DNA from 3 places in the Bradyrhizobium sp. AZCC 2230 genome. Region 2 is predicted to be linked to each of the others. Evidence: predicted binding sites of a transcription regulator. Region 2 holds the regulator's gene; each other region holds the start of a gene.

The links. The regulator PhoB, encoded in region 2, activates phosphate uptake and scavenging genes when phosphate is short. The targets are predictions, from matches to a motif close to TGTCATNNANCTGTCAT.
Region 1: the regulator PhoB is predicted to act here: its motif matches at 2,838-2,854, upstream of V1280_RS14155 (UDP-2,3-diacylglucosamine diphosphatase).
Region 3: the regulator PhoB is predicted to act here: its motif matches at 1,496-1,512, upstream of V1280_RS03325 (DUF47 domain-containing protein).

What each region holds. Positions count from the first base shown of each region.
Region 1 covers NZ_JAZHRS010000001.1:2,905,489-2,910,683, forward strand. The annotation lists gene V1280_RS14145 (threonine/serine dehydratase) at 1-841, opposite strand, end outside; gene V1280_RS14150 (glycosyltransferase family 4 protein) at 944-2,002, opposite strand; gene V1280_RS14155 (UDP-2,3-diacylglucosamine diphosphatase) at 2,002-2,814, opposite strand; gene V1280_RS14160 (TetR/AcrR family transcriptional regulator) at 3,019-3,591, opposite strand; gene V1280_RS14165 (DUF4267 domain-containing protein) at 3,709-4,089, shown strand; gene V1280_RS14170 (DoxX family protein) at 4,091-4,411, shown strand; gene thiD (bifunctional hydroxymethylpyrimidine kinase/phosphomethylpyrimidine kinase) at 4,448-5,195, opposite strand, start outside.
Region 2 covers NZ_JAZHRS010000001.1:6,789,824-6,795,018, reverse strand. The annotation lists gene V1280_RS32425 (aspartate aminotransferase family protein) at 1-1,128, opposite strand, end outside; gene V1280_RS32420 (GcrA family cell cycle regulator) at 1,582-2,091, shown strand; gene phoB (phosphate regulon transcriptional regulator PhoB) at 2,205-2,912, opposite strand; gene phoU (phosphate signaling complex protein PhoU) at 2,935-3,651, opposite strand; gene pstB (phosphate ABC transporter ATP-binding protein PstB) at 3,663-4,484, opposite strand; gene pstA (phosphate ABC transporter permease PstA) at 4,481-5,195, opposite strand, start outside.
Region 3 covers NZ_JAZHRS010000001.1:718,594-723,788, reverse strand. The annotation lists gene V1280_RS03330 (inorganic phosphate transporter) at 1-793, opposite strand, end outside; gene V1280_RS03325 (DUF47 domain-containing protein) at 809-1,453, opposite strand; gene V1280_RS03320 (branched-chain amino acid ABC transporter permease) at 1,610-2,578, opposite strand; gene V1280_RS03315 (branched-chain amino acid ABC transporter permease) at 2,580-3,443, opposite strand; gene V1280_RS03310 (ABC transporter substrate-binding protein) at 3,516-4,736, opposite strand; gene V1280_RS03305 (ABC transporter ATP-binding protein) at 4,785-5,195, opposite strand, start outside.

The sequences.
Region 1 (5,195 bases), 3.9 Mb from region 2:
GCTCGCGATAGGCAAAGGCGACGGCCGCGCCGACTTCCTTGTCCGACGCGGTCACGCCGCGCGCCAAGAGCTTGCTGTTGATCGCAAAGGTCATCTCGCCGGGGATCAGCGCCATCAGCGCGTCGCAGATGGTGCGGCCCGCCGGCGCGTGCGGCTCGCGATGGCCTGCGGTCAGCGACAGGCCGTGATCGTCGAATGCCTCGGGCTCGGCCACCACGATCTCGGCTTGCGGATAGCGCGCCTTCACGGCGGTCGCGACGCCCGCGATCAGGCCGCCGCCGGAGGCCGGCGCCACCACGATGTCGGGTGAGAGGCCGAGCGTCGCCATGTCCTCCGCGATCTCGCGGCCGGCGGTGCCCTGCCCTGCGATCACGAAGGGATCGTCATAGGGCCTGACCAGCGTCGCGCCGCGCTTCTCGGCGATGCCGCGCGAGATCGCCTCGCGGTCGTCGCGGTCGCGATCGTAGAGCACGACCTCGGCGCCGTAGGATTTGGTGCGCTCGCGCTTCGACAGCGGCGCGTCCGCCGGCATCACGATGGTCGCCTGCATGTCGAGGATCTTTGCCGCCGCCGCCACGCCCTGGGCGTGGTTGCCGGAGGAGAACGCGACGACGCCGCCGGCGCGCTTGTCCTGCGGGATCGAGAACACCTTGTTGAAGGCGCCGCGGAACTTGAAGGAGCCGGTGCGCTGGAGCATCTCCGGCTTCAGGAACACTTTTGCGCCGACGCGCTCGTTGAGCACGGGAAAGGACAACAGCGGAGTGCGAACGGCGAAGGGCGCGAGCACGCGCGCTGCGGCATCGATATCGGCAGGGCCGATCGGAAGGGGCTGTTCGGTCATGTCAGATGTTATCGCGACGGATGCGGCGCGGGCAAGACACCTCCGCGCGAGGATCCTATGGTTCGCGCGAAGAAAACGCGTCAAAACAAGAATCTACACTTCTCAGGCGGCAAACCGGTCCGGGTCCGCCCCATTCCGGCCCGGCAGCACCGCGCCGACCGCAACAATGCTGTCCACAAAAGCCTTCGCCGAGGCTTCCCAGGTGTAATTGGAGGCAAATTCGACGCAGGCCTGCCTGGAGATATCGAGCGCGGCGAAGCAGGCATTGCGCAAATCATGATCCAGCGCACCCACCGGCGCTTCGCCGATGACGTCGCGGGGCCCCTTCACCGGGAACGCCGCGACCGGCAGGCCGCTCGCCAGAGCCTCGAGCAGGACCAGGCCGAAGGTGTCGGTCTTGCTCGGGAACACGAAGACATCGGCCGCCGCATAGATGTCCGCCAATTCCTCGCCGTGCTTCTCGCCCAGGAAGATCGCGTCCGGATAGGCCTCTTCCAGCACGTTGCGCGCCGGGCCGTCGCCGACGATCACCTTGGTGCCGGGCAGATCGAGGTCGAGGAACGCCTCGAGGTTCTTCTCCATCGCGACGCGACCGACCGAAAGGAACACCGGGGCCGGCAGGCAGAGGTCAATGGCGCGAGGATGGAACAAATGGGTGTCGACGCCGCGCGGCCACAGCACGACATTGTCGAAACCGCGCTCGCCGAGCTCCCGGGCCAGCGCCGGCGTAGCCGCCATCACGGCGCGGCTCGGGCCATGGAATCGGCGCAGCGCCCGCCAGATCAGGGATTCCGGAACCGGCACCCGGGCGCGGACATATTCGGGGAAGCGGGTGTGGAAGCTGGTCGTGAACGGCAGCTTGCGCTGCCGGCAATAGCGGCGGACCATCAGGCCGATCGGCCCTTCCGTCGCGATATGAATGCTGTCGGGCCGCGCTTCTTCGATCAGCTTTGCGATCCGCGCCGGGCGCGGCATCGCGAGCCGCACGTCGCGATAGCTCGGCATCGCAAAGGTGCGGAACGATTGCGGCGTCAGGAACGTGAACTCGACACCAAGACCTTCGACGGTCAGCGTCTTGGCGGCGTCAGCGAGCTTGGTCAGCGTCCGAACCACACCGTTGACTTGCGGGTGCCAGGCGTCGGTCGCGACCAGGATGCGCATCAAGCCGCCCTTGCCGCCACCTGCGGTACGGCTGCAGGCTTCTGCGCGTGATCCGCCCAGGTGATGATCTCGAAACGGCCGTCATCGTGCTCGACCAGCGCAGTGCAGCTCTCGACCCAGTCGCCGCAATTCATGTAGCGGATGCCGTTCTCGTCGCGGATCACGGCGTAGTGGATGTGGCCGCAGATCACGCCGTCGGCGTCATGGCGCCGTGCTTCGGCCGAGAGCGCCTGCTCGAACGCGCCGATATAGTTGACGGCGTTCTTGACCTTCTGCTTGGCCCATTGCGACAGCGACCAGTAGGGCACCTTGAACAGGCGGCGGAAGAAGTTGACGAAGCGATTCATCTGGATCGCGAAGTCATAAGCCTTGTCGCCGAGATGGGCGAGCCAGCGCGCGTTCTGCACCACGAGGTCGAAGATGTCGCCGTGGATGACGAGATAACGCTTGCCGTCCACGCCGGTGTGGACGGTGTTCTCGACGACGTCGATGCCGCCGAAATGCGTGCCGTAATAGTTGCGCAGGAACTCGTCGTGATTGCCGGGCACGTAAATGATCTTGGCGCCCTTGCGCGCCTTGCGCAGCAGCTTCTGCACCAAATCGTTATGCGATTGCGGCCAGTGCCAGCTCGATTTCAGCGCCCAGCCATCGACGATGTCGCCGACGAGATAGATCGTGTCGGCATCGTGGTAGCGCAGGAAGTCCAGCAAAAGGTCGGCTTGCGAGCCGCGGGCTCCGAGATGAACGTCGGAGATGAACAAGGTGCGAAAGCGCCTTTCAGGGCTCTCGTCACTCACATCGTAACTTCCCATGCGACAGCCTGTAACAATGTCCCGTGACAGGGGGATGACCAATTGAACCTTTGAGGCACCCTCAGATACGAATCAAACCTCGCCTCGCCCTCCCCGCGAATATCAGTCGCATGCGACAATCAGGCGACATGAGGCGGCACCGGGTCCCCGCAAAAGTCCGGGCCGGAGCGCGGCACACACCAAATGACGCGAGTCGTAGGCGCCCTATTTTCCGGAAACGACAATCGTCCGAACAATGAAGGCGATGCGTTCGCTCCGCGCGCTGAGCCTAATTCGGCCCGAACGTTCGAGTTCAACGAGCCCATGCAGGGCTGCCCAAAAGGTCTCGGTCGCGACCTCCACATCGACGCAAAACGGCGTCACGACTGCCGCAAGGGCCTCGAAGCCGGCCCGTAGTTCCGGTTTGGTCCCGGCTTCGGCAAAGCGCAGTTCCGTCGGAAGAATGAACATGGCCTCGTAGAGCGCAGGATTACCGAGTGCAAAACCGAGGTAGGCCGTCGCGACATTCTTGATGGCGTTTCGCCCGGTCGACCCGCTTGCCGCCTCCCGAAGAGCCACGGCGATGTCCCGGAAACCCTCGAGCGCAACCGCGGCAACGATCGCATCCCTGTTTTCGAAATGTGAATAGAGGACCGGCTGACTGTGCTCGATCTCGTCGGCAAGCCGACGGATCGTAACGGCGTTCCATCCCTCGCGCTCCGCGATCACGCGCGCCGCCGCCACGATCCGGCGTTCGCGTTCGGCGCGTTGCCTGTCTTTCCGCTCGGCGATCCCCAACCTTCGATCTCCCAGGCAAGATGGTCGACACTTATTATCGATGCTTGACGATCTAGCAATGCTAGACTACAAAACCTAGCAGCGCTAGATTATCTTGGATAGATAGATATGAATCTCATGCATTGGCTTCCGCTTGGAACAGCACTGCTCCTGGCTCTCGGGATCATCGCGATCGGCACGCAATATGTCGTGAGCCCGAGGACCGCGACGCGCAGTTTCGGCCTGCCGCTCCCTGAAGACGGCGCCAACACCGACTGGTGGCTTCGCCTCAAGGGCGTTCGCGACATCGCGTCGGGATTGACCGTGCTGGCATTCATGGCGTGGGGTGTCCCACGCGGGGTCGGCATCATCCTGCTTGTTGAAGCCATCATCCCCATCGGCGACATGCTGGTCGTGCTTGGCGGCAAAGGCTCTGCAAGAAGCGCGTTCGGCATTCACTGCCTCACAGCGGCAATCATGGTTCTGGCAGCCATCCCCATGATGATGGATGTGCCCTGAGATGGCCCATGTTGTTTCAGTCTGTCTGCTCGTTGCCGGACTCTTTGGCGCAGGCCTCTATAACGCGATCGGCACGTCCGCGACGCAAAGCAGTTTCGTTCGATGGGGTTACCCGCGCTGGTGGGGCAGCCTTACCGGCGGACTGGAGATGGTCAGCGCCGTTCTGATTGCGCTCCCTGCCAGTCGCGTTGTTGGCCTGGCGCTGGGTGCGGCAATCATCTTGGCCGCGGTTCTGACCGTCCTGCGCCACCGCGAATTTTCGCACCTTGTACCGCTTGGAGTGTTTGCCACCTTGATGGCTCTCGCAGGAACGTTGTCTTGAGGGCCGATATTGCCGGCCCGCGATCCGCAGCCTGCGTCAGTAAAACTTGTGGAAATGATGGATCGGCCCGTGGCCGTGCCCGACGCTGAAGCGATCGGCAGCTTCAATCGCCGCGCTGATCCAGCTCTTGGCGTTGCGCACGGCCGTCTCGAGATCCTCGCCCTTGGCAAGGCCCGCTGCAATGGCTGAGGACAGCGAGCAGCCGGTTCCATGGGTGTTGCGCGTGGCGACGCGCGACGCGGCAAGCGCGACCGTTTTGTCGGCGCTGACGAGATAGTCGATGCTCTCACGACCCTCGCCGTGCCCGCCCTTGATCAGGACCGCACGGCAGCCGAGCCCAAGCAGGCGACGCCCCTGGCTTTCGATCTCGGCCTCGCTTCGCGCGATCGGCTCGTCCAGCAGTGCGGCCGCCTCCGGCAGATTGGGCGTGATCACCCACGCTAGCCGCATCAGCTTCGTGCGCAATGCCTCGACAGCTTCCGCGGCCAGCAGGCGATCGCCCGAAGTCGCGACCATCACGGGATCGAGCACGATATGACGAGGTTTCCAGCGCGCCAGCGCGGAGGCGATCGCATCGATGCTCCCGGCTTGCGCCACCATGCCGATCTTGACCGCGCCGACATCGAGATCGGAGAACACCGCATCGATCTGCGCGGTGACGAATTCCGCGGGCACCGCATGAATGCCGCTGACGCCCTTGGTGTTCTGCGCCGTCAGCGCCGTGATCGCGGACGCGCCGTAGACGCCGAGCGCGGCAAACGTCTTCAGGTCGGCCTGAATGCCG
Region 2 (5,195 bases):
GGCTTCGGTGACGATCAAGGGCGGCAGGAAGCGTACGACATTGTCGCCGGCACCAACGGTGAGCAGCTTTTCGTTGCGAAGCGCTGCGACCAGATCGCCGGAGGGCACCACGGCCTTGATGCCGATCAGCAGCCCCTCGCCGCGGACTTCACTGACGACATCGGGGTGACGGTCGATCACGGAAGCGAGCTTCTGCTTGAGCAGCAGCGACATCTTCTGCACGTGGTCGAAGAAGCGGGGCTTGAGCATGACGTCGAGCACGGCGTTCGCAGCCGAGATCGCCAGCGGGTTGCCGCCGAAGGTCGAGCCGTGCGAGCCGGGCCCCATGCCGGAGGCCGCGTCCGCGGTCGCCAGCACCGCGCCGATCGGGAAGCCGCCGCCGAGCGCCTTCGCGAGCGACATCACGTCAGGCGTGACGCCGGTGCGCCGATGCGCGAAGAGATCGCCGGTGCGGCCCATGCCGGTCTGCACCTCGTCGAAGGCGAGCAGCAGGCCCTTCTCATCGCAGAGCTGACGCAACGCCCTCAGGAAGGAAGGCGTCGCCGAACGCACGCCGCCCTCGCCCTGGATCGGTTCAATCAGGATGCCGGCGGTCTGCGGACCGATCGCCTTCTTCACGGCCTCGATGTCGCCATGCGGGATCTGGTCGAAACCGTCCATCGGCGGACCGAAACCTTCGAGATATTTTGCAGAGCCGGTCGCAGCCAGCGTCGCCAGCGTGCGGCCGTGGAAAGCGCCTTCGAAGGTGATGATGCGGTAGCGCTCCGGATGTCCCTTGGAGAAGTGATAATGGCGGACCAGCTTGATCACACCCTCCAGCGCTTCCGCGCCGGAATTGCAGAAGAACACGAAGTCCGCAAAACTCTCGTTGCAGAGCCGGTTCGCGAGCTTCTCGCCGTCCGGGCTCTGAAACAGGTTCGACATGTGCCAGAGCTTGGTCGCCTGCTCCTGCAGCGCCTTGACCAGCGCGGGATGGGCATGGCCGAGCGCATTCACCGCCACGCCCGAGGTGAAATCGAGATAGCGATCGCCATTGGTCGCGATCAGCCAGCAGCCTTCGCCGCGCTCGAAACCGATGTCGGCCCTAGCGAAAACGGGGAGCAAATGCGGCGCGGCGCTATTGGTCATGATGGTCTCTTTGGATGTTTCGGACGGCCTGAACGTGCGTTGCGCAGCGCATCATTGGTCCGGAAAACGAAACGTGCCGCCTTTTAAGGGCGGCACGCACCACTATCTTATGCCTGGCACCATTGGTGTCAATGCCGCCCGGAAAGCCCCGCGAAACGCTGATTCCGTAGTCTTGCGGTGCCAAATTTGCGGGGTTTTGGCCACGGAACATGTGGAAGCGAGTCGGCGGACTCTTGCGCGTGAGTCACGCCATATTGTAGCGTTTGGCTTGTCAGATACGACATCTCGTGCAGCGGTTCTGATCCCAAAAGTCCTCATGTACCGGCGTAAACGTTCGGGCGTCTCATTGCGCCCGGCGAGCCTTAAGGGATTCTGGCGGCACGGGTTTTTCGAGGCTTAGGCATTCGTCGTGCCGCCCCAGGATGGCAGGCGCGCGGCGAAGGAAAGGTTACAATGACGGTTTTGACCTGGTCCGACGATCGCGTCGAGCAGTTGAAAAAGCTCTGGGAGGCCGGACTTTCGGCCAGCCAGATCGCCGCTGAGCTTGGGAATGTCACCCGCAACGCCGTGATCGGCAAGGTGCACAGGCTCGGCCTGTCGGGCCGCGCCAAGAGCCCGTCTTCGGCAGCTCCGCGGCCGCGCAAGGCGCGTCCGGCGCAGCACATGATGCGGGTGAGCAGGCCCATCGCGCGCGGCAACACCGCGCTGGCGCAGGCCTTCGAGGTCGAGGTGGAGGCTGAACCGGTCACCTACGACAACGTGGTACCGATGAGCCAGCGGCTGTCGCTGCTCGAATTGAACGAGGCCACCTGCCACTGGCCGGTCGGCGATCCCTCGAGCCCGGATTTCTTCTTCTGCGGCGGCAAGGCGCTCTCCGGCCTGCCCTATTGCGCCCAGCACTCGCGGGTGGCGTATCAGCCGGCAGCGGATCGTCGGCGCGCTCCGGCGAAGCCGCCGCGGTAGGCTCAGCTCCAAACGACAACGTCCGGGCCTGGTGCGCAATTGCGCATGGGGCCGGGACGATCGGCAGAAGATCAGCGCGCCTTCGGCGCGCTTTTTGTTTGAGGTCCGTCCGCTCAGGCCTGCTCGGCCTTCGCGAACCGATCATCGAGCGCATAGCCCGCACCGCGCACGGTGCGGATCGGGTCCTGCTCGCGGCCGAGATTGAGCAGCTTGCGCAGGCGGCCGATATGCACGTCGACGGTACGCTCGTCGATGTAGATGTCGCGACCCCAGACGCTGTCGAGCAGCTGCTCGCGCGAGAACACGCGGCCGGGATGCTCCAGGAAGAACTCAAGCAGGCGATATTCGGTCGGACCGAGATCGATCGGCCGGCCGGAGCGCGCCACGCGACGCTTTTCGCGGTCGAGCTCGATATCGCCGAAAGCGAGCACCGTGGCGAGCCGCTCGGGGCTCGCGCGCCGGAGCAGGCCCTTCACACGCGCCAGCAGCTCGGGCACCGAGAACGGCTTGACGATGTAATCGTCGGCGCCGGTCGCCAGGCCCCGCACCCGCTCACTCTCCTCGCCGCGCGCGGTGAGCATGATGATCGGCAGCTGCTTGGTGTCGGACCGCGCACGCAGCCTGCGGCACAGCTCGATGCCGGATAGTCCCGGCAACATCCAGTCGAGCACGATCAGATCGGGGATGTGCTCCTTGAGACGGGTGTCGGCGTCGTCGCCGCGCATCACCGTCTCGACGTCATAGCCGTCGCCTTCGAGGTTGTAGCGGAGGAGCTCGGTAAGAGCTTCCTCGTCCTCAACCACCATAATGCGTGCGCCCATGGGGTCGTCGCTCCTTAAGGATTCAAGTATTGGGGACCGTCGTGGCGAAGGTCGTCATGTCGCCCTTCGGTCGCTTGTCGGTGATGGCCTGGCCTTCGATCATGTAGAACACGGTCTCGGCAATGTTGGTGGCGTGGTCGCCGATCCGCTCGATGTTCTTGGCGCAGAACATCAGGTGGATGCAGAACGAGATGTTGCGCGGATCCTCCATCATGTAGGTGAGGAGCTCGCGGAACAGCGAGGTGCAGATGGCGTCGACTTCCTCGTCGCCCTTCCACACCGCCATCGCCGCCGGCAGGTCGTGCGCGGCATAGGCATCCAGCACCGATTTGACCTGCTGCTGCACGAGGTCGGTCATGTGCTCGAGGCCGCGGAACAGCTTGAGCGGATGGAAATCCGTCTCCAGCGCCGCGACGCGCTTGCCCATGTTCTTTGCGAGGTCGCCGATCCGCTCGAGATCGGTGGCGACGCGCATGGCGCCGACGATCTCGCGCAGATCCACCGCCATCGGCTGGCGGCGCGCGATCGTGAGCACGGCGCGCTCCTCGATCTTCTTCTGCAGCGTGTCGAGCTCGGCGTCGGTGGTGACGACGCGCTGGCCGAGCGCGACGTCGCGGCGGATCAGCGCGTCGACGGAATCGACGATCATGCGCTCGGCGATGCCGCCCATCTCGGCGACCAGGCGCGTGAGCTCCTGGAGGTCGGTGTCGAAGGCCTTTGCGGTATGTTCAGAACCCATATTCCGTCTCCTCAGCCGAACCGGCCGGTGATGTAATCCTGCGTGCGCCGGTCGGTCGGCGACGTGAAGATCTTGCTGGTGTCGTCGAACTCGATCAGCTCGCCGAGATACATGAAGGCGGTCTTGTCGGAGACGCGGGCCGCCTGCTGCATGTTGTGGGTCACGATCGCGATCGTATAGTTCTCGGACAGTTCCTGGATCAGCTCCTCGACCTTGGCGGTCGAGATCGGATCGAGCGCCGAGCAGGGCTCGTCGAACAGGATCACCTCGGGCCGCACGGCGACGGTGCGGGCGATGCAGAGGCGCTGCTGCTGGCCGCCGGAGAGCGACAGACCGGAGGCGTTGAGCTTGTCCTTGACCTCATTCCACAGCGCGCCGCCGCGCAGCGCCTTCTCGACGCGGTCGTCCATCTCCGACTTCGAGATCTTCTCGTACAGACGGATACCAAACGCGATGTTCTCGTAGATCGTCATCGGGAACGGCGTCGGCTTCTGGAACACCATGCCGACGCGGGCGCGCAGCAGGTTGAGATCGAGCTTGGGGTCGAGGATGTTGGTCTGGTCGAGGATCAGCTGGCCGGTGACGCGCTGACCCGGATAGAGGTCGTACATCCGGTTGAAGATGCGCAGCAGGGTCGACTTGCCGCAGCCGGACGGGCCGATGAAGGCCGTGACGCGGTTGGCGCCGAGCGCCATATTGATGTTCTTCAGCGCGTGGTGCTCGCCGTAATAGAAGTTGAGATTGCGCACCGTCACCTTGGCGGGGGCATCGGGCAGCACCGGCGCCTGGGGCAGGCCGCCGGCCGCGCTCATCGATACGGAAACATCACTCATTTTGCGGTCCTCTCGGCGCCAAGAATGCGCGCGCCAATGTTCAGGGCAAGCACGGTCAGGGTAATCAGCAGCGCGCCGCTCCAGGCGAGCTGCTTCCAATAGGCGTAGGGGCTCTGGACGAAGTTATTGATGGTGACCGGCAGGTTCGCCATCGTCTTGTTCAGGCCGAGGCTGAAGAACTGGTTCGACAGCGCGGTGAAGAGCAGCGGCGCGGTTTCGCCGGCGACGCGGGCGGTGGCGAGTAGCACGCCGGTGATGAGACCGGAGCGCGCAGCGCGATAAGCGATCCGCTTGATCACCAGCGAGCGCGGCAGGCCAAGGGCGGAAGCCGCCTCACGCAGCGCGTTCGGCACCAGCAGCAGCATGTCCTCGGTCGTGCGCAGCACCACCGGGATCACGATCACGGCCAGCGCAAGCGAGCCTGCGATCGCCGAGAAGCCGCGCATCGGCACCACCACCGCGCCGTAGATGAACAGGCCGATGATGATCGAGGGCGCCGAGAGCAGGATGTCGTTGATGAAGCGGATCACCGAGGTCAGCTTGTCGTTGCGGCCGTACTCGGCGAGATAGGTGCCAGCGAACAGGCCGAGCGGCGCGCCGATGCCGACGCCGATCAAGGTCATGATCAGCGAGCCGACGATGGCGTTGCGCAGGCCGCCTTCGGTCGAACCCGGAGGCGGCGTGTCAGCGGCGAACAGTTCGAGGTTCAGG
Region 3 (5,195 bases), 6.1 Mb from region 2:
CACCTCCGGTCTCGGCGCAAAAGCCCTGCATCGGCGTCAGCTTGGTGATGCGCAGGCCCATGGTGCGGACGATGCGCCAACCGCCCATCAGCGTGCCCAGCGCCATCGCAGCCTGGCAGGACAGCACCACCCAGAACGGCACGGTGAACTCGCCACCGAGATGACCCTGCGAATAGAGCAGCACGGCGATGATGCCCATCGTCTTCTGCGCGTCATTGCCGCCGTGGCCGAGCGAATAGAGCGACGCGGAGGCAAACTGCAGGATGCGGAACGCGCGGTCGACCGCGAACGGCGTCGACCGCACCGAGAGCCAGGACACGATCGCGACCAGCATCATTGCAAGCAGGAAGCCGACCAGCGGCGACAGCACAATCGCCAGTACCGCCTTGGTCAGTCCGCTCCAGACCGCCGCCGATAGTCCGGCCTTGGCCATGCCGCCGCCGACGAGGCCGCCGATCAGCGCATGCGATGACGAGGACGGAATGCCGAGCCCCCAGGTCACGAGATTCCAGACGATGGCGCCGACAAGTGCTGCGAAGATCACCTGGGCGTCGACGATCGCGGGATCGATGATGCCGGTGCCGATGGTCTGGGCAACGTGCAGACCGAACACCATGAAGGCGACGAAATTGAAGAACGCAGCCCAGATCACCGCGAATTGCGGCCGCAGCACCCGGGTCGAGACGATGGTCGCGATCGAATTGGCAGCGTCGTGCAAGCCGTTCAGGAAGTCGAACAGCAGCGCGACGGCAATCAATCCGACCAGGACGGGAAGACCCAACGCAGCATCCACGGCGCGTTCCCTGCCCTAAACCTGTTCAATAACGATGCTGTTGATCTCGTTCGCGACGTCGTCGAAGCGATCGGCCACCTTCTCGAGATGGTCGTAGATTTCGACGCCGACGATGAAGTCCATCGCACTGCCGTCGCGGTGCTTGAGGAACAACTCCTTCAGCCCGATGTCATGGAGGTCGTCGACGCGGCCTTCGAGCTTGGTGAGCTCTTCGGTGATCGCGGTCAGCATCGCGACGTTGGGTCCGATCGACTGCATCAGCGGCAGCGCACGTCCGACCAGATTGGCGCATTCGATCAGCAGCGCACCGATCTCGCGCATCGGCGGCTCGAAGGTGCGGACCTCGAACAGCATCACGGCTTTGGCCGTCTGCTGCATCTGGTCGATGGCATCGTCCATCGAGGTGATGAGGTTCTTGATGTCGCCGCGGTCGAACGGTGTGATGAAGGTGCGCCGCACCGCCGTCAGCACCTCACGGGTGATGTTGTCGGCATCGTTCTCGAACTGGTTGACGCGCTGGCAATAAACCGGCGTCTCCTCGCCGCCCTTCAGCACGCCCTGGAGCGCGATCGCGCCCTGGATCACAGTCTGGGCGTGGCGGTCGAACAGGTCGAAGAACCGTTCTTCCTTGGGCAGGAAAGCGCGAAACCAACGCATCATGGGGATAGTCTACCGGTTGGACATGGCCCGGCCCGAACCGGCCGTCACAAAACCGTCATAGACCATTTTCGCCCCGCGCGCGTGTTATCTCGCGCCCGCGGAGCCGGATCATCCACCGCTTTCGCGCACCCATAGAATTGGTGCGATATCAATGATTTAGAGCGATCTCCGGAAGTAATGAGCAACTTCACCAACGACGCCACGGCGGAAGGTGAGTACGCAGATCACGAAGATCGAGCCCTGGATCACCGTCACCCACTGGCCGAAGCCAGCGAGATATTGCTGCATGGCGATGATCGCGAAGGCGCCGACCACGGGACCAAAAATGGTGCCAAGACCGCCGACCAGCGTCATCAGCACGACTTCGCCCGACATCGACCAGTGCACGTCGGTGAGCGAGGCGTTCTGCGCCACGAACACTTTCAGCGCGCCGGCAAAGCCTGCCAGCGTCCCCGACAGGACAAACGCGAGGAACTTGTACTGGTCCGTCCGGTAGCCGAGCGAGATGGCGCGCGGCTCGTTCTCGCGGATCGACTTCAAAACCTCGCCGAACGGCGAGTTGATGATGCGATAGATCAGCAGGAAGCCCGCGAGGAAGCCGACCAGCACGACGTAATAGAGCACGGTCGGCTTGGACAGATCGAACACGCCGAACATGCGCCCTTGCGGAATGCCCTGGATGCCGTCCTCACCATGGGTGAACGGTGCCTGCAGATAGATGAAGTACAGCAGCTGCGACAGCGCCAGCGTAATCATCGAGAAATAGATGCCCTGGCGGCGGATCGAGATGTAGCCGGTGATGAGCGACAGCCCGAACGCCGCGGCGATGCCGACAAGGATGCCGAGTTCAGGCGGCAGCGCCCACACTTTCAGCGCGTGCGCGCTGCAGTAGCCGGCGGTGCCCATGAACATCGCATGGCCGAACGACAACAGGCCGCCATAGCCGATCAGAAGATTGAAGGCGCAGGCGAGCAGAGCGAAGCAGAGCGCCTGCATCACGAAGAACGGGTAGATGCCGCTGAACGGCACCGAGGCCAGCAGCAGCGCCATCACCACGAAGACGATCATCTCGTCACGCATCGCGCGCGGGGTCATCGGCAGCGTGTCGTCCGTCAAGGCTGTCATATCAGGCTGCCCTTCCCGTCAATCCCGTTGGCTTCACCAAGAGCACCAGCACCATCAGCACGAACACGACGGTGTTGGAGGCCTCGGGGTAGAAATATTTGGTCAGGCCCTCGATCACACCGAGCGCGAAGCCGGTGATGATGGAGCCCATGATCGATCCCATGCCGCCGATCACCACCACCGCGAACACCACGATGATGAGGTCGGCGCCCATCAGCGGCCGGACCTGGTTGATCGGCGCCGAGAGCACGCCAGCGAGCGCGGCCAGGCCGACGCCGAGACCATAGGTCAGCGTGATCATGCGCGGCACGTTGATGCCGAAGGCACGCACCAGCGTTGGATTTTCAGTGGCGGCGCGCAGATAAGCACCAAGCCGCGTCTTCTCGATCAGGAACCAAGTGGCGATGCACACCACCAGCGAGAAGATGACGACCCAGGCGCGATAGACGGGTAAGAACATGAAGCCGAGATTCACCCCGCCCTTGAGCTGGTCCGGGATGGAGTAAGGCAGGCCCGACGAGCCGAAATAGTTCTGGAACACGCCCTGCACGATCAGCGCGATGCCGAAGGTCAGCAGCAGGCCGTAGAGATGGTCGAGCCCGGTCAGGAATTTCAGCATGGTCCGCTCCAGGATCATGCCGAAGATGCCGACGATGATCGGCGCCAGCAGCAGCGCCCACCAGTAACTGATGCCGCCGAGGTTCAGCAGGAAATACGCGACGAAGGCGCCCATCATGTAGAGCGCGCCATGGGCGAAATTGATGATGTTGAGCATGCCGAAGATGACGGCGAGCCCGAGACTGAGCAGCGCGTAGAACGAGCCGTTGATCAGTCCCACCAGTAGCTGTGCGTAGAGAGCCTGCATCGATCCAGCACCCAGTCCCTTCGGCGTTCCCAAAGTAGCGCCCGCCGGCTCACCGCCGGCGGGCTGTTGGTCTTACTTCTTAAGCAGCGCGCACTTGCTCTCGGAGAGCGGCGTGAAGGCCTGGTCGCCCGGCACCGTGCCGACGAGCTTGTAGAAGTCCCACGGTCCCTTGGACTCGGAGGGCTTCTTCACCTCGAACAGATAGGCGTTGTGGATGGTGCGGCCGTTGGGCTGGATCTCACCCTTGCCGAACAGTTCGTCTTCCGTCGGCATCGACTTCATCTTCTCGACGACCTTGACGCCGTCATGCGGATTGCCGCCGAGCGCGTCCAGCGCCTTGAGATAGTGGCGCACGCCCGCATAGACACCCGCCTGCACCATGGTCGGCATCGCACCGTTCTTCATCTTCTCCGAGAACCGCTTGGAGAAAGCCCGGGTCTGGTCGTTCATGTCCCAGTAGAAGGTCTCGGTGAAGTTCAGGCCCTGCGCGGTTTCCAGACCGATCGCCTTGACGTCGGTGAGGAACAAGAGCAGCGCCGCGAGCTTCTGGCCGCCCTTGACGATGCCGAATTCGGCGGCCTGCTTGATCGTATTGGTGGTATCGCCGCCGGCATTGGCAAGGCCGATGATCTTGGCCTTGGAGGCCTGCGCCTGGAGCAGGAAGGACGAGAAGTCCGGCGTATTGAGCGGATGCTTGACGCCGCCGACGACCTTGCCGCCGTTGGCGGCGATGACGGCAGTGGTGTCGCGCTCCAGCGCCGCACCGAAGGCGTAGTCCGCGGTCAGGAAGAACCAGGTGTCGCCGCCGGCCTTCACCAGCGCCTGGCCCGTGGTGTGGGCCAGCATGTAGGTGTCGTAAGTCCAGTGCACGGTGTTGGGCGAGCACTGCGCGTTGGTGAGGTCAGAGGTCGCCGCACCCGAATTGATGTAGACGCCGTTCTTTTCCTTCACGACGTTGTTGACGGCGAGCGCCACGCCGGAATTCGGCACGTCGACGATGATGTCGACCTTGTCGACATCGAACCACTGCCGCGCAATCGCGGTGCCGATGTCCGGCTTGTTCTGGTGATCGCCCGAGATGATGTCGATCTTCCAGCCCTTCGCCGCGAGGCCGGAATCTTCCACCGCCATCTGGGCTGCGAGCGTCGAGCCGGGCCCGCCGAGGTCGGCATAGAGACCGGACTGATCGGACAACGCGCCGATCTTGACCGTCTTGTCCTGCGCGAAGGCCGCGCCAGCGGTGGTAACGGCCAACGCCGTGCCGAGCAACAACGATGCAATCGACTTTTTCATGCTACTTCCCTCGTGAATCTTCCCGTGACCGTCCGACCTTTGGTCGTACTAGACGCCGAGATAGGTGTGGAGCTTGTCCATGTTGGCGGCAAGCTCCGCATTGGAAAATCCGTCAATGATCTTGCCGTGCTCGACGACGTAATAGCGGTCGGCAACGGTGGAGGCGAACCGGAAGTTCTGCTCGACCAGAAGGATCGTGAAACCTTCCTTCTTCAGCCGCGCAATGGTGTGACCGATCTGCTGAATGATGACAGGCGCGAGACCTTCGGTCGGCTCGTCCAGCATCAGGAAGCTGGCGCCGGTGCGCAGGATACGCGCGATCGCGAGCATCTGCTGCTCGCCGCCGGACAGCTTGGTGCCCTGGCTGTTGAGCCGCTCCTTCAGGTTCGGAAACAGATCGAAGATCTGTTCGAGCGGCAGTCCGCCGGGGCGCACCACCGGCGGCAGCAACAAATTCTC